DNA from 3 places in the Pseudoalteromonas sp. KG3 genome. Region 3 is predicted to be linked to each of the others. Evidence: predicted binding sites of a transcription regulator. Region 3 holds the regulator's gene; each other region holds the start of a gene.
What was found. Region 3 encodes ArgR, which controls arginine synthesis, uptake and breakdown. Its sites were predicted from a motif close to ANTGAATANNTATTCANT; they were not measured.
Positions count from the first base shown of each region.

Region 1 (6,925 bases), on a different replicon from region 3:
TTATAGCTCCAAAAAAATGCGCTTTTATAAGCAAAAGCTGCTGGATTATAGCCCCTTTTAAAGGTTGGGCAATTGAAATTTAACAAATATTAAAATCATCATAGCATCAACAAGTTAGAACTTATTTATGATCAACTTCCGGTCAGCCTTAGCTGGTTTAACGCGCGAAACTAAGTGAAAGTTAGCCAACTCACTAATAGTGGTTAAAAGCATTGAGCAGGGCAGCCTCAGTGGGTTTATCCAGTCCTTTATTGCAGGCAAAATACAGTTCAGGCTGCTCAGTGTTAAGTCTTAATGCAGGGGTCAGTTCCTCAGGTAGTTTGTCACCGTTCTTGACTCTGGTATGTTCAAACTGGGCTCTTTGCTCTGGTAACACCACCAGATCTATAGTGTTTTTTCGGTTTCGAACTATTTCAAATATATTGTCAAAGCTATTCATTAACATCAGGTTTTTACCTTCTTCAAAGCCCTGTGATAGTAAATACTGATGACTGTAATTATCTTTTAATACGGCGATACGGTATTGCTTCGCCTGCTCTAAGGAAGTAATAGTGATTTTTTTTGAATGCAGTGCGTATAAATAAGTGTTCAGTTCTGCCAATTTAGCTATCCAGATAAACTCGCTCTCACGGGCTTTGGAGCGGGTCACTGAATATATACATGTATGCGTATCCCGTAATGCCATATTGAATGCCGTACTCCAACTTTCAACAGACATTGTGTAATCAAGTGCTGAGTTCGCCAATACCGCATTTACCTTGTCAGCAATAACGCCGACAATTTGATTATTCTCATCGAGATATTGAGCTGGCGGAAAATGCTCCGTAACAATATTGAGTTTAGCAACGCTTTGCAGGCTGACTAGTGCTAGCAGTAAAATCCAAAATCTTCTCACTTATTCCTCACAGAAGTATATAAAGTACAAACTTTATGCTTGTATCTGCTTAAATATAGTGAATTATTTTCAAAATGAGAACAAATCGCAGCACAAATATATGCCGCGATGATTACTCTATCAACCGTGATTAACCGCGATTCATGGCATTAATTAAAAATGCGGAGATTTTTGCGCCTTCACGTAACGTTGTTTCCGAGCTTGATTGACCAACCAAAGAGCTGTCGGTAAATGGCGCGATCTCCATCATGTCAGCGCCGGTGATCGGAAACTCATCCGCTAATGCGACTAAGATATCTAATGCATGCTGCGGTGTTAAACCATTACCTTCAGGGGTGCCCGTTGCTGATGCGAACTCCTCATCTAACGCATCAATATCAAAGCTCACGTAAAGCTCATCAACATTATCAGCTTTAAGCTGCGCGATGACCTCGGCTGCAACTGCCGGCGCGCCACGTTCAATGATCTCATGAGCCCAATGCTGCTTCACACCAAAGGTTGATTCCCAATGCTGTTTTGGCTTGCCACTTGAACGTATACCAAATTGAATCAAATGATGCGGTGCAGGTAAGAACTCTAAAATATGCGTACACCACGAGCCAAAACATAAATCGATGCCTAAACGCTCGACCAATAAATCGGTGTGCGCATCAAAATGAATAATCGCAGTGCGTTTACCTTGCGCACGCTTGGCTTTTAAATACGCTTTGGTTAGCGGGTAACTAATTGAGTGATCGCCACCAATACCAAAAATACCTTTATCAGTAAACGTTGCATAAAAGCTATCGCACACATCTTCAGTAATTGATAGTGGACTTACGTAATACTCACTGTTTGGGTTGTCGTATAACGCTTTTTGACAATTGCTGATTGTGGTGTCATTGAGGTATTTATCATGTAACAGATGTGGAATAACCCGCACATCACCTAAATCAAATGACTTAGCCTGAGGTTGTTGATCAATCAGCGTTGAGCGTAAAAATAATGGCCCCCAGTTTGCGCCACGTAAAATACCGCCGCCGCAATCAGAGCTGATCCCTAAAGTCACCGCTTTATGCGGGCTATCAGTTAACTCTTCTAATGACTCGCGCCATAAAGTATTAACATTATCTTCTTGTCCGTACAGTTTTATACGCAGTGCTGCTTTACGTTCTTTTGCGGTATTGACCGTAAAAACACCATCACCTGGTGGGCATAAACAGTGTTCTACTTTACTTTTAAATGTCTGCCATTGTGTGCTCATAACGATTCCTTACTGTGTTCTTTTGCGTAATTATGCAAAAAGAAAGCTGCTAAAAATAAATTTAATAAAAGCTTCATTTGCCATGACAGGATCAGAAATATGTTCATAAACGATCGAGTCTACCTCGTTAAAAAACAATTTATATTTATATAAAACATGCATTTAACGTTTATTTTTTAACAGCGTATAAATTCAAATTATATGCTTAGTAAGATAGATATAGTGTCTGCACAGACAAGTCAACCAGCTTGGCTATTGCATCGGTTTTCTACCTGCTTGATTATTCAAAAGCAATGAATAAACCTTAAAACGGACATCCGTCCTGTACAGCATTTAGCATTGTGGTAATTATGCTAAATTGACAACGACTCTTTCAAAATTAATGTGATAATCACGTTAAATTCAAAAGTAATAAGGCTTCGCTATGGAAAAGGTATTTCACTTAGGACTCACTCGCAACGACTTACAAGGTGCAACATTGGCTATTGTACCGGGTGATCCAGACCGTGCTGCACGTATTTCTACGTTTCTTGAAAACTCAACATGTCTTGCTCAAACCCGTGAGTTTCACGTTTATTTAGGCCAACTCAACGGCCACTCTGTCGTGATATGTTCAACCGGTATCGGCGGACCTTCAACCTCTATTGCGGTGGAAGAACTAGCACAGTTAGGTGTTGAAACATTTTTACGCATTGGTACAACGGGGGCAATTCAGCCGCATATTAATGAAGGTGACATTTTAATCAGCCAAGCGTCTGTGCGTTTAGATGGCGCGAGTCAGCATTTTGCACCACTGAGTTTTCCTGCAGTGTCAGATTTCTTTAGCACCCAAGCGATGGTGACTGCCTGTGATAATTTAGGCATTGATTTTCATATTGGTATTACCGCATCAAGCGATACCTTCTACCCAGGGCAAGAGCGTTACGATACCTACTCAGGTTATGTACCAAAAGCGTTCCAAGGTAGCTGCGAAGAATGGCAAAAACTAGGCGTGATGAACTATGAGATGGAATCGGCAACATTATTTACTATGTGTGCTGCGCTTGGCTTAAAAGCAGCCTGCGTGGCTGGCGTATTAGTAAATCGTACTCGTCAAGAAATCCCCAATGTAGATCACGGCGAGATTGAGAAAAAATCAGTCGCCGTGGTACTTGAAGCTGCAAAATTGTTACTTAAATCGTAAACTATAGGTTTCTAAAGCTGGTAAGTTAGCATAACTTGCCAGCACAGCTTGAGTTACTTGCAGTTGATTTTCTGCTCCCTCGGTTTGCACTAACTCTACTCTTTCAATGCTTGCATTATCCATCCTCAAACCAGCCAAATGTAACTGACTGATTGCACTTTGTAGTGGTGCAAGGCTTGGGCTATACGCAGCGTTTTCAGCGTAGCGACCATAAAAACTACCATGCTTAAAGGTGGTTATCTTTACTGCACTGAAGTTGCCAGTGTAAGGGACATAGGCGTGTTGTGCCTGATCTACAAGCAACGAGCATACGTCTGAACTTGCGACTAATTGTGTACACTCAGGAGCGGGGTTAAATAGACTATATTGATTACCTAAATCCTTTGGCCCAAAAGCGGCTGGTAACAACTCTGCCAGTTTAAATTGTTGCTTAGGTAATAGAATGTCAAAGGTATCTGCATCCGCCAATTCATTCATAAACTGACGACAATAGCCACATGGCGCATCACTAATTGCGATTTGAACAATAGCTTTAGCACCATTGAGCCAGGCATTATTAATAGCGGATTGCTCGGCATGCACCACTAAACTGAGTGGCTGATGAGCAAACTCAACGTTAGCACCAAAGTAAAAGTGCGCGTGCTGATCTTTATCTAGGCCTACAACAATTGCGCCAACCGAGAACTGTGAAATAGGCGCTACGGCGAATAAAGATGCCACAGGTAAGCACGCTCTTAACAGCTGTTCTTGAGTCAGCGAGAATTTCTTACACAGTTGGTCAATATCAGTGGCAGTCAATTTGCCCTGCTGTGACTTAACTTGATTGAACAGTGCGTTGCGCGCACGTTCATCAAATACATGTCCTGTTATAGAATTTATAGGCGAAGACGAAGTTGATAAAGTCATAAACAAATTTTACTTATTTAATGGCTTCACAGTGTAAAATGTTCGGCTACTAATTACCAGATTGATTTTCAAGCCAATTTTTAGCGCTAGTAAAACACTCAAAATTTTCAGCTTTGAGATCAAAACGTTTTGCTTTTTGTAAAAACAAATCGTGCATAAAACCATCAAAACTAACGACCCTAGCAATAAAACAATTCGCTAGCCGATTTGATACTGCTGGCATTATCGTTAGCAAATCACTGGCCGGAAATTTATGCGTCAACTCAGACACATCGACCAGTAGTTTATTACTGCCATAAATAGACACATATTGCTGGGCTATTTGATAAAAATTCATCACATCCTGTGCACTTGCCGTCCCTCTTAGCGTCATCATAATTAATGACGTGGAAGCATCATATGTGATGCAAGTAGACACATTCGACATTTTACTACTCAGTAATTAACACACTTGCCACGATGGCAAAACAGCCGACATTCTAAATAAAATAAAAAAACAGTCAATCTCTAACAATAAATCAGGTCAGACCAGAACAACAATTCAATCTAAAGGATGACTTTTGTTGCTGAAATGATACTAATGGGGCGGTGAAAAATATCGATTTTTCGCTATACTGGGCGTATGCTGTTCGCAAAGTAAGCTCCTCACTATGATACTATTATTCGCTTTTCGCATCTTCACATTTGCATTTTTGCTCAGTGTTAGCGCATTTGTTTTAGCCGCGCCACTGACTGACTCTGAGTATGAAGAACTAAGGCAACATATTCGTAGTGCTTATGCTGAAAACCCAGCCACCGCGATCACATTAACAGACACAATTTTAAAAACAAAAGAATTGACTCTTGAGCAACAAATTAAAGTACTTAACTATAAAGCCTGGTTCCAACTTGAAACCGATCAACTAGAAGAAGCTATGCGTACTTTGGTCACTTATAAGGCTATGACTTTACGCTCAAGTGATCCCACTTTAATGTACGGCTATTATAATATTAGCGGCGGTATCTACTCTAAACTTGCCCTCTACGAGCAAGCGCTCAATTATTTTTTGCAAGCCCTCGAACAGGCTAATATGCGAAAAATAGAACTTGTGCATCAAACTGAAAACAATATCGGCGGAGTGTATCTTGCTTTACGCAAGCTTGATGAGGCTGAGCGCGCATTTACCCAATACTATGAATACACTAAACCACTCAATAAACCATTAGATTTATCTTTTGCGATGACCAACTTAGTAAAAGTGATGGTAGCAAAAAAACAGTACCCCGCAGCAAAAAAACTGCTTGAGCGTGCCATAACATTACAACAAAGCAATCAATTTGATTATCATTTAGCGTTAAACTACCAACTACTTGGTCAAGTTGAGCGAGAAACCGAAAACTATCAAAGTTCGGTGAATTATTTACAACAAGCCATTTTATTATTTTCTAACAGTGGTACAGATGTAGAGCTTATTAACGCCAAGTTATCCCTTGCTAAAACTTACCATGAAATGGGCAAGACTGAGCAAGCAATACAATTAACCAACGAAATTCAACAACAAGCAATGCAACTGAAAAACTTAAGCTTAACTGCCACTGTCAGCGAATTTTCAGCCTCATTATCTGAGTCCATCGGAAACTTTAAAGAGCTTTACATGCTTATAAACAATTTAACCAAAGTAGACAAGCGTTGCTGCAGCGCCAATCAAATGTAAATTTAGCGAAAGCACTTGCCGAAGTTGATATGGCAAGTAAAGAGTTAAAAATAGCGAACTTAACCAAAGAGCAACAAATTAAAGCCACCGAAGCGAAAGCATTTAAAAAACTCGCACTCGCAATCGCAGTTTCATTAGTGATAATACTGTTTGGCTCAATGTACGCCATCCGCAGTATATATAATCAAAAGCAGGCACTGGCAAATACCCTAGAAACACTTACCAACACACAGTCGCATTTAATTGAGGTTGAAAAAATGGCCTCGCTGACAGCACTTGTCTCAGGTATGGCTCATCAGTTAAATACACCTATTGGTACTATTGTGACTGCCAGTTCATTTATTCAAGATAACTTACAATCACTTGAACAAAAATTTAATGACAAAAAGCTCTCCCCTAGTGACTTTAATCTGTTTATTCAACAAAGTAATACCGCTAAAGATTTGGTGATCAGCAATATTAATCGCTTAGCAAAGATGGTTGAAGAATTTAAAGCATTGAATGTCTCAATTGCATTAGACAAACCAATGAGCAAAATTAAGCTGCGCAGTTTTATTGTTGAACGGATGGATACGTTACAGGGTTATCTATCTAAAGATATTAGATTTGAGTACAGCGGCGCAGAATTAACTATTACTTCCTATCCATCGATTATCGGTGATGTGTTAAAAACATTAGTCATTAATGCCTACGAACACGGTTTTAAAGATACTGAAGATGCAATAATAAACATTGATATTAAAGAACAAAATTAACAGGTTATGATAGTTTTCCAAGATAATGGTAGTGGTATAGACAACGCTATATTAAAAGATATTTTTACACCATTTTATTCAACCAACCTGGGCGGGAATCATTTAGGGTTAGGGTTAAATGTAGTATTTAATGCCGTTAAATATAATCTATTCGGCAATATATGCGCCGAGCCTTGTCAGCACGGCGCACGCTTTATAATTACTTTACCAATTGATGGGCCTCAAGCTGCAAAACAGCGCGATGAGACC
Region 1 is NZ_CP098524.1:33,126-40,050, reverse strand. It holds gene NDQ71_RS18740 (ABC transporter substrate-binding protein) at 194-895, opposite strand; gene NDQ71_RS18735 (arginase family protein) at 1,026-2,138, opposite strand; gene udp (uridine phosphorylase) at 2,563-3,321, shown strand; gene cdd (cytidine deaminase) at 3,307-4,227, opposite strand; gene NDQ71_RS18720 (hypothetical protein) at 4,277-4,603, opposite strand; gene NDQ71_RS18715 (lipopolysaccharide assembly protein LapB) at 4,878-5,921, shown strand; gene NDQ71_RS18710 (HAMP domain-containing histidine kinase) at 5,897-6,676, shown strand; gene NDQ71_RS18705 (ATP-binding protein) at 6,683-6,925, shown strand, end outside.
Region 1: a site for ArgR is predicted at 2,160-2,177, ahead of NDQ71_RS18735 (arginase family protein). Genes of this name have one in related genera too.

Region 2 (6,925 bases), 1.1 Mb from region 3:
AGTAACCAAGCATACCTTATCGCACAGTTAGAAAGCAGCTATCCTTGGCTGCCAATCGACACCTTAAAACGTATGGCTCGCAGCTATGGCACGCTTAGTTATCAATTATTAGGTAAAAGCCAAGCAATCGGCGATTTAGGTTATCACTTTGGTCATGGCTTATATGCACAAGAAGTTGATTACTTAGTTAACCATGAATGGGCAAAAAACAGCGCAGATATATTGTGGCGCAGAACTAAGCTCGGACTACGCTTTACTGAAAAACAAGTGGTTGTACTGGGGCAATATTTAACTAAACACCCTGCTTGTCACAGCTAAGCTGCGATTAACTAGCTGCAACAAGGTGCTGTGTTAATGCAGCTTTTTCATCAGCCGAAAGCGTTTGCTTTGTTTTGCTGGCAAAGTCGTATCGCACCATGACCGTTTTACCAATTGCACAGCACTTATCTTGCTGCCAGGCTTCTTGGCGGATCACAAATGAACTATTACCAATCTGCTCTATGCTGGTATTAATTGTCACCTCATGGGCATAAAATAACTCGCCGACAAACGACACTTCAACCTTAGCAATGATTAACTTCCAGTTGTGAGGATTAAGATCAGGGGTAAAAAATTTAAAAATAGGTACTCGGGCGGCTTCAAACCAAACAGGGAGTACGGTATTGTTGATGTGTCCGAGTGCATCCGTTTCGCTAAAGCGCGGCATCACTTTTTCAGTAAACATAATAATCCAATAATAATTAAACAGGTAACTCATGACGGACTTTATCCGCGTATATGACAACGCGCTCAGCAGTGACTTTTGCGATAACTTTATCACTACCTTTTCGCAAAGCCCGCATATAAAACAAGGGATGACATCAGGCGGCATAGATCTTAATAAAAAAGATAGCCACGACTTACACTTAAACAATCATCCTGAATACGCTGAGCAATTAAAACATATTCAACAAACTACTGCACAATATGTTTTTAACTACATTGAAGAACATATTTTTATAATGATTGGGGCGTTTGGTTTAAAAGTGTACCACCCCAAAACAGGACAACCTGTTGATTTAACGCAAGCTAATTTTGACGAGGTAGGTAAACCGCAATTACCTTTATTGGTACAGCAAATTTTTCGACTCGGTAATATCCAAGCGCAAAAATATGAGGTAAATAAAGGCGGCTACCCGTATTGGCATAGTGAAGTGTACCCACAGTTACAGCATAACGAAGCACTACATCGAGTATTGTTATTTATGTTTTATTTAAACGATGTTGAAGAAGGCGGTGAAACCGAGTTTTATTATCAAAATCGTAAGATAGCCCCGAAAAAAGGCACTATGGTGATTGCCCCTGGCTACTTTACTCATACCCATCGCGGTAATAAGCCAGTGTCGAATGATAAATATATTTTAACGTCGTGGGTGCTGTTTAACCGCGCAGAGCAAATATACGGGCAGCCACAGGCCTAAGCGGTCAGCGGTCAGCGGTCAGCGGTCAGCGGTCAGCGGTCAGCGGTCAGCGGTCAGCGGTCAGCGGTCAGCGGTCAGCGGTCAGCGGTCAGCGGTCAGCGGTCAGCGGTCAGCGGTCAGCGGTCAGCGGTCAGCGGTCAGCGGTCAAAAATTAACTAACTGCTGACTACTGTCAAGTATTTGCACTTTAATAAACAATAATTAAAGTGCAAATTTGCATTAAACTGACGGCTTATAGCTGACAGCTTCAAATCAGCTCATCAAACAAATTAAAGAGCGTGTCCATCTCTTCGATGGTGTTGTAGTGCATACAGCCAATGCGCACCACGCCGCCAGTATCCAATACACCCAATTGCTTGCATAAGCCTTGAGCGTAGAAGTTACCATCCCACACACATACATGTTGCTTGCCTAAAAACTCAGACACTTGGCGTGGCTCAAGCCCTGCAAAGGTTAACGCAAAAGTTGGGGTACGTTCAGCTAAACGATCTAAATCATCAATACCAAATAGCTTAATTTTAGGATAGTTAACTAAACGAGTAAGAAAGTACTCACTTAACGCCATTTCATGCTGTTTCGTTTTAGCAAAAGCTGCTGTTAATTTATCACGGCGTGAATAGCTTTCATCAAGCTCACTAATATCAGCAATGTAGTCAACAGCAGCAATTAAGCCTGCTAGTGCTTCAAAGCTTTGCGTGCCGGTTTCCCAGCGCCCAGGAATAACATCTTTGGCAGGCTCTACTTTGTATGGTCTAAATCCTTCAAGGTGCTCACGCTTACCGTACACCATGCCTAAGTGCGGGCCAAAGAACTTATAGGCAGAGCAGGCCAAAAAGTCACAATCAAGATCTTGCACATCAACTAACTCATGTGGCGCATAATGCACTGCATCTACATAAACCAAAGCACCTACGCTATGAGCAAGTTCTACAATACGTTTAATGTCGTTAATAGAGCCAGTGGTATTTGATGCGTAAGTCACTGCAACAAGTTTAGTCTTAGCATTTAGCAAACTCTCAAAATGCGCTAAATCTAAGCTGCAATCAGCTTCGTTAATCAATACAGTATTAACCTTTGCGCCTTTATCTTCTGCAGCTTGTTGCCAAGAGGAGACATTTGAGAAATGATCTGCGTTGGTCACGATAATCTCATCACCCGCTTGCCAATCACGAGAAATCGCACGGCTAAAGCTAAAAGTAAGGCTGGTCATATTCGCACCAAATACAATTTGATCGCGCGATGGGGAATTAAGTAAATCAGCCGCGGCTTGACGTGCATTAGCCATAAGCTCAACGGTTTTATCGCTTGAGAAAAACGCGCCGCCTAAGTTAGAGTTGTAATAACCTAAATAAGCCGACATAGCACTAAGCACTGATTGTGGTACTTGTGAGCCACCCGGGCCATCTAAAAATATTGGCGATTTACCCGCAACTTGTTGCATTAATGCCGGAAATTGACGACGTAGTTTAGTTAAATTCATTGCCATTCCTTAAGCCGTTAGTACGAAACAATCTAGGTAACCGTCTTTACTTGCATCAATTTTATTCATTGGCGTGGCGTTGTGCCACACTTCACGGTCGTTGATTAATGCAAACATACCGTCTTTAATTTCCATTTTAAAACACGGCTCAGCTTGTTTGTTTTCATAAACAAGTAATTCACCACCTTCTAGGTTTTCATGTGATACACCACAAATACATACATGATCAAAGCCATCTTGGTGAATACCTTCTGGCGCCGGTGGGGTATCGCTTTCGATTGCTAACATTCTGAACTGGTGAATTTCAATATCACGGTCTTCGTCTATGCCTGTGATAGCACGAAACTCATTAACGATACTTTTCATCCCTTCGCTTGCCAATAAGCTTGGCTCTAAGTTCTCATACGTACGCTCAACATTGCCTTGAAAGGTATTAATTGAATCATCTTGTACAAAGGCTTTAGTGGCTTGTAGTTTTAGTTCGCCACCTTGTGCTTTGATCACTGAATAGCGGCGTTTACGAAACGCACCATCGGCGTACGGATTAGCCGGAAGATTGGCAAATGATGGCTTGACCGCCTCGATATGAGCTTGGTTTACAAAACGAAGTTGTAATAGGTTCTGGTTGTTTAATGCTGTCATAAAATATCACCTAAGAAATAAGAGACTAACTCATAAATATTGAAGGGGATTTTAATGCAAATAGAGAGGAATTTTTGCGTCTTTACTTGATTAAAGCAAGGTTAAAGTAGAATTTTAAGATCTAAAATATCATCATAATGAAATTTTAATCTAACAACAAATAACTGGTTGAATTTCTATTTATAAACATCAATAACAAAAACACTTAAAGCGTCCAATAAACCTCATATTGATTTTGCAACCTTCGAGTATAAGTTCAACTTAGTACTAGGCTGGTAAGGTGGGTTATAGCACCCCTTCTTAATGTTCACTACATACAGATGATATTTAATAAAAAAGCCTGCAAAACAGGCTTTTTATGTACAAACTAGTTAAAATTAAACAGCTTGCTGAATAATTACGTTGTCTGCTTTTTTGGTATAAACAGGCATGCGATGGAAGTTCAAATAACGATAAGTATCAGCTGCTGTTGCATTAATTTTTGCTGCATACTGTTGGTACTCATCAGCTGTCGGTAACTTACCTAAAATCGCAGCTACGGCTGCAAGTTCTGCTGACGCTAAGAATACATTTGCACCATTACCTAAGCGGTTCGGGAAGTTACGCGTAGAAGTAGAAACCACAGTTGCTTTATCTGCAACACGTGCTTGGTTGCCCATACACAGTGAACACCCTGGAGTTTCAATACGAGCACCTACACGACCAAAGATACCGTAATAACCTTCGTCGGTAAGTTGGTCTTTATCCATCTTAGTCGGTGGCGCAACCCATAGCTGAGTTGGAATACGACCAGAGAAACCATCTAATAGTTTACCTGCGGCGCGGAAGTGACCAATATTCGTCATACATGAACCAATAAATACCTCATCAATTTTCTCGCCCGTCACATCAGATAATAAACGTGCATCATCAGGATCATTTGGCGCACACAGAATTGGCTCTTTGATATCGGCTAAGTCAATCTCTAGTACATGCTTATACTCAGCATCTGCATCAGCTTCCATTAGTTCTGGGTTTGCTAACCAGTCTTGCATTGCATTAATACGACGTTCAATAGTGCGTACATCGCCATAGCCTTCTGAGATCATCCACTTAAGCATTACAATGTTTGATTCTAAGTATTCAGCAATAGACTCTTTAGAAAGCTTGACAGTACAACCTGCCGCTGAACGCTCTGCTGATGCATCGGAAAGCTCAAATGCTTGCTCAACCGTTAAGTGCTCAACCCCTTCAATTTCTAGTACACGACCAGAGAACTCGTTGATTTTACCTTTTTTTTCTACAGTCAGTAGACCTTCTTTGATAGCGAAGTAAGGGATTGCATGCACAAGGTCACGTAGCGTGATACCAGCTTGCATTTCACCTTTAAAACGTACCAAGATTGACTCCGGCATATCAAGAGGCATAACCCCTGTTGCGGCTGCAAATGCCACTGCACCTGAACCTGCAGGGAATGAAATACCTAATGGGAAGCGTGTATGCGAATCACCACCCGTACCTACGGTATCTGGTAATAACATCCGGTTTAACCATGAATGAATAACACCATCACCAGGACGAAGTGATACACCGCCACGGTTCATAATGAAATCAGGTAGCGTATGATGGGTGTTTACATCAATAGGTTTAGGGTAAGCAGATGTATGACAAAAAGACTGCATGGTTAAATCAGCAGAGAAACCTAAACAGGCTAAATCCTTAAGCTCATCGCGAGTCATCGGCCCTGTCGTATCTTGCGAGCCAACGGTGGTCATCTTAGGCTCGCAGTATTGACCAGGGCGAATGCCTGCAACATTACATGCTTTACCCACCATTTTTTGTGCAAGCGTGAAGCCTTTATCAGATATTTCAGTTACTGCTGGCACTTTAAATACATCCGTTGCACCTAAACCCAGTGATGTACGCGCTTTGTCTGTTAAGCCACGGCCAATGATCAGTGGAATACGACCACCAGCGCGAACTTCATCAAGAATGACATCTGATTTAAGTTCAAAAGTAGAGATCACCTCATCAGTACCATGACGTTTAACAACCCCTTCATAAGGGTAAATATCGATTTGATCACCCATATTGAACTCGTCGACATTTAATTCGATTGGTAACGCACCAGAATCTTCCATTGTATTAAAGAAGATTGGCGCAATTTTATTACCTAAACATACACCACCAACACGCTTGTTCGGTACGAACGGAATATCATCGCCCATAAACCAAAGCACCGAGTTAGTAGCAGACTTACGAGAAGAGCCAGTACCAACAACATCACCTACATAGGCAAGTGGTAACCCTTTCGTTTTTAATTCTTCCAGTTGTGTAATTGGGCCAATTTCACCGCCTTTATCTGGCGTGATGCCATCGCGCTCAATTTTTAGCATTGCTAAAGCATGCAGAGGAATATCAGGACGAGACCATGCATCTGGTGCTGGTGATAAGTCATCCGTATTTGTCTCACCCGTTACTTTAAATACCGTAACAGAGATTTTTTCAGCAACCGCTGGCTTATTCGTAAACCATTCTGCAGCCGCCCAAGATTCAATAACTTGCTTAGCAAAGCGATTACCTGCTTTGGCTTTTTCTTCAACATCATAAAAGGCATCAAACATTAGTAATGTATTTGCAAGACCTTTAACAACAATTGGCGCAAGCGCATCGTCATCAAGTAAATCAATCATAGGTGCGATATTGTAACCGCCAAGCATAGTACCTAACAGCTCTGCTGCTTGCTCTTTTGAGATAAGTGGTGATGATGCATCACCTTTAGCCACTGCTGCTAAAAAGCCTGCTTTGATGTAAGCGGCATCATCCACACCTGGTGGTACGCGGTTTACTAATAAATTTAGAATAAACTCTTCTTCACCTGCCGGTGGAGATTTTACTAGCTCGATAAGATCAGCCGTTTGCTGAGCATCTAATGGCGCTGGTACGATACCTAATTCGGCACGCTCTTCTACGTGTTTACGATAATCTTGTAGCACAGTATTGCCCTCTTGGTGACGTGAAAGTATTCGGTAGTGCGAGTGTTCGCGTAAAATTACCAAACTTTTATAGTATTCTGACGGTTCATAATAAAGCTTTTAAGTATAGATTAAAATCCATCCAGTAGCGCAAAACATGATACTCATTATAAATATCGTGAATATCACACACAAAAAATACCTGTCAGATGAATACCAATTACGAATCATTATTATCAGGCATAAAAAAACCCAGCACATGGCTGGGTTTTTATAAATCAAATTTTATTAACGCTCAACTTTCACGCGTTCAATTGACTTAAGGTGTGCTTCTACACGACGGTTTTCAGCATGAGCTTCCGCAGTGTTAGCTGTATTTTTAAGACGCT
Region 2 is NZ_CP098523.1:2,274,982-2,281,906, forward strand. It holds gene glpD (glycerol-3-phosphate dehydrogenase) at 1-318, shown strand, start outside; gene NDQ71_RS10740 (thioesterase family protein) at 326-724, opposite strand; gene NDQ71_RS10745 (2OG-Fe(II) oxygenase) at 756-1,460, shown strand; partial or broken gene NDQ71_RS24400 (hypothetical protein) at 1,439-1,546, shown strand; partial or broken gene NDQ71_RS24405 (hypothetical protein) at 1,524-1,619, shown strand; gene NDQ71_RS10750 (cysteine desulfurase-like protein) at 1,708-2,940, opposite strand; gene NDQ71_RS10755 (2OG-Fe dioxygenase family protein) at 2,950-3,582, opposite strand; gene acnB (bifunctional aconitate hydratase 2/2-methylisocitrate dehydratase) at 3,960-6,557, opposite strand; gene NDQ71_RS10765 (OmpA family protein) at 6,825-6,925, opposite strand, start outside.
Region 2: a site for ArgR is predicted at 3,750-3,767, ahead of NDQ71_RS10755 (2OG-Fe dioxygenase family protein). Genes of this name have one in related genera too.

Region 3 (6,925 bases):
AGCAGAGTCATAATATTATGGATCAACGGCTGCGTGTTTAATTTATTGATAGCTGAAATATGATAGATATTTTCAGTCTCACCTAGCTCTTCTGCGATTTTCTCACACAGCGCCTGAGCTTCTTCTTCTGGTAACAAGTCAATTTTATTAAACACTAACCAGCGCGGCTTTTCAGCCAGCTTAGGGCTATATTGATGCAGCTCATTGATGATAGCAAAGGCATTATCTACCGGATTTGAACCATCAACTGGCATCACATCAATGATATGCAGTAATACACGACAACGCTCTAAATGTTTTAAGAAGCGAATGCCTAAACCAGCACCATCAGAAGCCCCTTCGATCAAGCCTGGAATATCAGCAATAACAAATGATTTATTTGCTTCAGGGCGTACCACACCTAAATTTGGAATAAGCGTAGTAAACGGGTAATCAGCCACTTTAGGACGTGCAGCAGACACGCTGCGAATAAAGGTCGATTTACCAGCATTAGGCAAACCTAATAAACCTACATCAGCTAATAATAATAGCTCTAGTTTAAGGTTACGTACTTCACCTGGTGTGCCCAACGTTTTTTGACGAGGTGCTCGGTTAGTACTTGATTTAAAACGCGCATTCCCCAAGCCGTGGAAACCGCCTTTTGCAACCAAAATCCTTTGACCATGTTGAGTTAAATCACCCAAGCCTTCTTGCGTATCCACATCAGTGATACGAGTACCAACAGGCACCATTACATAGAGGTCATCAGCCTTTTTACCTGTACAGTTACGGCTGCGGCCGTTAGTACCACGTTCAGCTCTATGAAAACGCTCAAACTGATAATCGATAAGGGTATTTAAGTTTTCATCAGCTTGTAGATAAACACTACCACCATCTCCACCGTCACCGCCGTCAGGTCCACCATCTGGGACATATTTTTCACGACGGAAAGATACGATGCCGCTACCACCGTCTCCAGCTTCTGCGCGAATTTCTACTTCATCTACAAACTTCATGATTACTCACTTTAGGGATTGGCTTGTTAATTTCACTATTATATACCTAAGCCAAGCTGATTGCAGGCTTGGCTTAGGTATATATTTTTGCTTAAAACAAAAAACCCCGCAAAGGCGGGGTTTTTTAAGAACCGATTCTGATTACTCAGATACGATGCTTACGTATTTACGGTTTAAAGGACCTTTTTGTTCAAACTGAACTTTACCATCTGCTTTTGCGAAGATAGTGTGGTCTTTACCGATACCTACGTTTGTGCCAGCATGGAATTTAGTTCCACGTTGACGAACAATGATGCTACCCGCTAGAACTGATTCGCCACCAAAACGCTTAACACCAAGGCGTTTGCTTTCTGAATCGCGACCGTTACGAGTACTACCAGCTGCTTTTTTATGTGCCATTTCTAAGTACCTCTAATTAAGCGCTAATGCCAGTGATTTTAACTTCTGTGAACCATTGACGATGGCCCATTTGCTTACGAGAATGCTTACGGCGTCTAAATTTAACAACCTTAATTTTCTCACCGCGACCATGTGAAACAACCTCAGCTGTTATCTTACCACCGTTTACGAACGGTACACCGATCTCGATTTTCTCACCATCAGCAACTAAAAGTACTGAATCAAATTCAACTGCTGCACCAGTCTCAACGTCTAATTTCTCAAGACGAATTGTTTGACCTTCAGTCACACGGTGCTGTTTACCACCACTTTGGAAAACCGCGTACATAATTAACTCCGTCTGTGCGCCCTCAAATCGACGCAACTAAAATATTATTCAATAGGGCGCGAAGTTTACGCTAATGTGCAAAAACTAGCAAGCCTGTTTTATTAATTAAATGAATAAAAAATAGCTGCATTGAGAGCGATTCAATATTTTCCTCTATTTTATATTAAATTGGCATTATGCCAAGCCTTTTTAGCGTTTGATGACAAATAAATTACACCACAGATAAACGCACTCTGAGAATAAAAAACAATCATGTTGAATTGACGTTAATTTCTTAAATTAAAAAGTTATCTTGGCAAATTAAGGTTAAATTAAGCAGCTTAACCGTGTTTTTTCAGCGAATCGTCACAAACTGTCGAGCAAAGCTGTTTTTTGTTGTACAATCAGCCCCGTATACCCATTAAAATTGGCTCGGAGATCAATGGATATAAAAGCTATCCAGGCGTTAATCGAAAACGATATGAATGACGTCAATCAACTAATTTACGCACAAATGCGCTCTGATGTAGCACTTGTCAATCAGCTCGGCTTATATATAGTTAACAGCGGCGGCAAGCGTGTTCGCCCTATGTTGGCTATTTTAGCGGCTAAGGCGCTTGGCTATGAAGGCAAAGATCATGTCACTTTAGCAACTATTGTTGAATTTATTCACACTGCCACATTATTGCATGATGATGTCGTCGATGAATCAAATTTACGCCGCGGTACACCTACAGCAAATGCTGAGTTTGGTAACGCTGCAAGCGTACTGGTTGGTGACTTTATTTACACTCGCTCATTTCAGCTGATGGTGGGCCTCGGTAAAATGCAAGTGATGCAAATACTTGCCGATGCCACCAATGTAATTGCCGAAGGTGAAGTGTTACAACTAATGAATTGTAATGATCCTGATACCACTGAAGACAGTTATATGCAGGTTATTTACTCGAAAACAGCAAAGCTCTTTGAAGCTGCAACCGGTCTTGCTGCAATCATTACCGAGCAAGACGAAGCAACTTTAAAAGCACTTAACTTATATGGTATGCACTTAGGCACCGCTTTTCAGTTAGTCGATGATGTACTTGATTACAATGCAGATGCAGAGCAGTTAGGTAAAAATATTGGTGACGATTTAGCTGAAGGTAAGCCAACCCTACCACTACTTTATGCGATGCGTCACGGGAGTGCAGAGCAAGTACAATTAATTCGCGATGCCATTGAACACAATAACGGTATGGATCATTTAGAGGCAATTTTAACAGCCCTAAACGAAACTAAAGCGCTTGAATTCACAATGGATAAAGCCAACGAAGAAGCTGACAAGGCGATTGCCTGTTTAGCGGTATTAGATGAATCGCCATATAAAGAAGCCTTGATCAGCTTGGCACGTATTGCTGTTGATCGTAATTATTAGCGAACAACAACCCTTCGAGCACAAAAAAGCCTGCAAATGCAGGCTTTTTTAATCTTTACCTCAACGAACTGCCGAGGTAAATCAAGATTATGCGTTGATGAAATCAACACCTTCTTGGATATCTTTTTTAAGCGTATCAAGCATATCATTTTTAGCTTGCTGTTCAAATGCGCTTAGCTCGCCGTATGAAAGAATTTCTTCTACGCCATTTTTACCTAAACGTACTGGGTGAGCAAAGTATGCAGCATCGCCATTTTCAACAGCAACGTATGCGTAATCGACTACGTCTTCACCTTGTAAGCCTTTAACTAGCGACATACAAAAACGAGCAGCAGCAGCGCCCATTGATAATGTAGCAGAACCCCCGCCCGCTTTAGCGTTAACTACTTCAGTACCGGCATTTTGGATACGAGGAGTCAATGCAGCAACTTCTTCATCTGTGAAAGTAACACCTTCAACTTGAGAAAGAAGCGGTAGAATTGTTGTACCTGAGTGACCACCAATTACTGGTACTTTCACAGTTGCAACATCAACACCTTTAAGCTCAGCGATAAACGCTTCAGAACGGATCACATCTAAAGTAGTGATACCGAAAACACGTTTCGCATCGTAAGTACCCGCTTTTTTGAATACTTCAGCAACAATTGGCACAGTGCCATTTACTGGGTTAGTGATGATACCTACTAATGCTTTAGGGCAGTTAGCAACAATACCTTCAGCTAATGTTTTAATGATACCAGCATTTACGTTGAATAAATCAGCGCGGTCCATACCTGGCTTACGTGGCATGCCAGCAGGGATAAGCACGATATCACAACCCGTTAATGCTTGATCTAGTGCATCAGCACCAAAACCTGCAACTTTAACGTCAGTTGGGATGTGAGAAAGATCAACAGCAACACCAGGAACAACTGGAGCAACATCATAAAGTGATAATTCAGAACCAGCTGGTAAGCCTGTTTTTAATAATAAAGACAACGCTTGACCGATACCGCCAGCAGCACCTAATACAGCAACTTTCATTGGAATTCTCCGTAATTTAAGGTAGAAAATATTTGTGGCACTAAGATAAAGAAATTAGCGCCTAAAGACAAATTTATCCTGCTTATTTTGCATATAATTTCGACCATAGTTGTAAATTTTTTTTATTTACAAAGGCCAAAGAGTAAGCAAAGCTAAACAACTACTGCATAAATATGCATTTTTGTGTAGAATTTAGGTCATCAAATAACAGAGCAGAACAACAACATGCAACCACAAGATAAACAAGAAGCGTTAGTTAAAGCCTTTAAAGCACTTTTAAAAGAAGAAAATTTTGGTTCTCAAGGCGAAATAGTCGATGCTTTAAAAGAACAGGGCTTTGATAATATCAGCCAAAGTAAAGTCTCCCGCATGTTAAGCAAGTTCGGCGCAGTTCGCACACGTAATGCCAAACAAGAAATGGTTTATTGTTTGCCTGCGGAAATGGGTGTTCCAACGGCAAAAAGCCCGTTACGCCAGTTAGTGATTGATATTATGCATAACGAAATGATGATCATCATTCGTACCAGCCCAGGTGCTGCACAGCTGATCGCTCGATTGTTAGACTCATTAGGTAAAGCAGATGGTGTACTTGGCACTATCGCCGGTGACGATACGATTTTTATCGCCCCAGCAAAAATTTCCGAGATTGATGTAACACTCGAGCGGGTGCGCGTTTTATTTGATACGGTTTAAACAGTTATAGCTGCTTTAAAAAGCTAATTGATGGGGCGAAAAATGCTGAACCCATATCAGCTTGCGTAAAATCGAGCCAGTGGTCATAGCAATCGCCCTGCCCCAATCGACTCAATAACATTTGCTCAAACGCATTACCCTGCGCCGCATAACTGATCGCCAATATTCCCTGCTCATACACATCGCCATAAGGCATGTTTTGATTCAACTGCAGTGGTTGACCTTGCTCATCTTTAAGCTCAGTGCGTACTGCATGGCTATTTTCCACTGCGGGGAAAATTAAGTTATTATCTAAGCGCGTACGGCCCATTATTTGTTCTTGTTCACTCAATGGTAGATTTTGCCATACACTCAAGTCATGTTTATAACGTTGGATATGCACATAACTGCCTTGGTCTTCAAAGTGATCCGGTTTATTAATTAACGCAGTGAGGCGTTTTTGGCGGCCATGTGGTGTGTCACCACCGAGGATAAAACCATTAAAATCACGGCCATCAAGAAAACGAAAGTTTCTTACCTGTTCAACGAGTTCAACATCAGGGGAGAATAATTTCAGTATTTGTAATGCAAACAGATGATTGACATCTTCTCGGTCGGAGCGAATTTGCACAAACAAATCAAACGGCTGTGCACCCATAACATGATCGCTATGGGTAATATTAGGAAAACTCTGTAATTGACTCGGCAGAAACTCAGGCAAAATATGCGGCCAATACTGCGCCCCTACAGCCACCACACTAGAGAGCATAGATTCAGAGAACTGATCTGAAAACTCATCTTGAATAGCACTCACATATTTTAATTTTTTGCGTAATGACTCATCGTGGCCATCAAGTACATTAAAAAATAAATGTAAACCGTGCAAGTTTGCTTCAGCACAAATCCCTGACTGCGCTTGCGCCATGGTATTTCCTTAACTCAAAAGTCCTACACGGTAGAACGTGAATGTAGTTATTCAGCGAAAAAGTTAACCGTGTGCGGTGTTATTCTTATAGTTACATCGTCATTTACTAAAAATGATTGACCCAACTGAGCAGCAACATCAATTTCTTGCCCAGCAATGATAACCTTATACACAAAGTGTGAGCCAACAAATCGGCGGTTTAATATAGTCACCGTGTTTGCAGGACTGCTTTGTGGTTGCAAAGGCATTAGTTCAAGATGATGTGGGCGAACATAGAGTTGCCCAACATGCTTTGCATGGCTTTGTGCAAGCAATGATTCAACTCGCCCAAAAGCAGTAGTATATTCAGTTGCTGTTAATGCTTCTGCGTCTAAGTATATGCCCTGACCAAGAAATTCTGCAACTACCTTTGAGTTTGGCGTGTTAAAAAGCTGCTCCGGCGTGCCTTGTTGAACAATTTTACCGCAATCCATAATTGCCAATGTATCTGCAAATGCAAACGCCTCTTCTTTGGAATGGGTGACAAACACTGCGGATACTTGCTGATTTTTGATAATGCGCCGAATATCAGCAATAAGCTCAAAGCGCACTTGGGTATCAATATTTGAAAACGGTTCATCTAATAACAGTAAACTCGGGTTATAAGCAAGCGCTCTGGCAATGGCAACACGTTGCTGCTGACCACCGGATAGTTGATGAGGAAAACGTTCAGCACAACCAACTAAATGCACCAGCTCAAGCATTTCATTAACACGTTGTTGTTTTTGTGCTTTGCTCATTTTTGTTAAGCCAAAGGCAATATTGTCAGCCACCGTTAAATGTGGGAATAGCGCATAGTCTTGAAACATCATACCAATATTACGATGTTCAGGTGCTAAAAACCGCTGTTCATCGCTGATCAACTTAGCATCAATAAAGACTTTACCCTGCTGTGCTGTAATGAGCCCTGCAATCGCTTTTAAGGTCGTCGTTTTGCCACACCCACTGGCACCAAGTAAGCAGACAATTTCATCTTTTGCGACGGTTAAATCCAAGCCCTCAATGACTGCAGTGCCGTTATACTGATACGATAAATTTTCTAACACTAAACTGCTCATTTAACTTCTCATTTAGCTACGTTGCTCCATTGAGCGATTAACAAAATACAAAGGCACAAGCCCCACCACCACGATTGCTAACGCTGAAATTGA
Region 3 is NZ_CP098523.1:3,357,189-3,364,113, reverse strand. It holds gene cgtA (Obg family GTPase CgtA) at 1-995, opposite strand, end outside; gene rpmA (50S ribosomal protein L27) at 1,137-1,394, opposite strand; gene rplU (50S ribosomal protein L21) at 1,411-1,722, opposite strand; gene ispB (octaprenyl diphosphate synthase) at 2,144-3,115, shown strand; gene mdh (malate dehydrogenase) at 3,203-4,138, opposite strand; gene argR (transcriptional regulator ArgR) at 4,364-4,831, shown strand; gene NDQ71_RS15775 (Dyp-type peroxidase) at 4,836-5,735, opposite strand; gene NDQ71_RS15770 (ABC transporter ATP-binding protein) at 5,783-6,832, opposite strand; gene NDQ71_RS15765 (iron ABC transporter permease) at 6,845-6,925, opposite strand, start outside.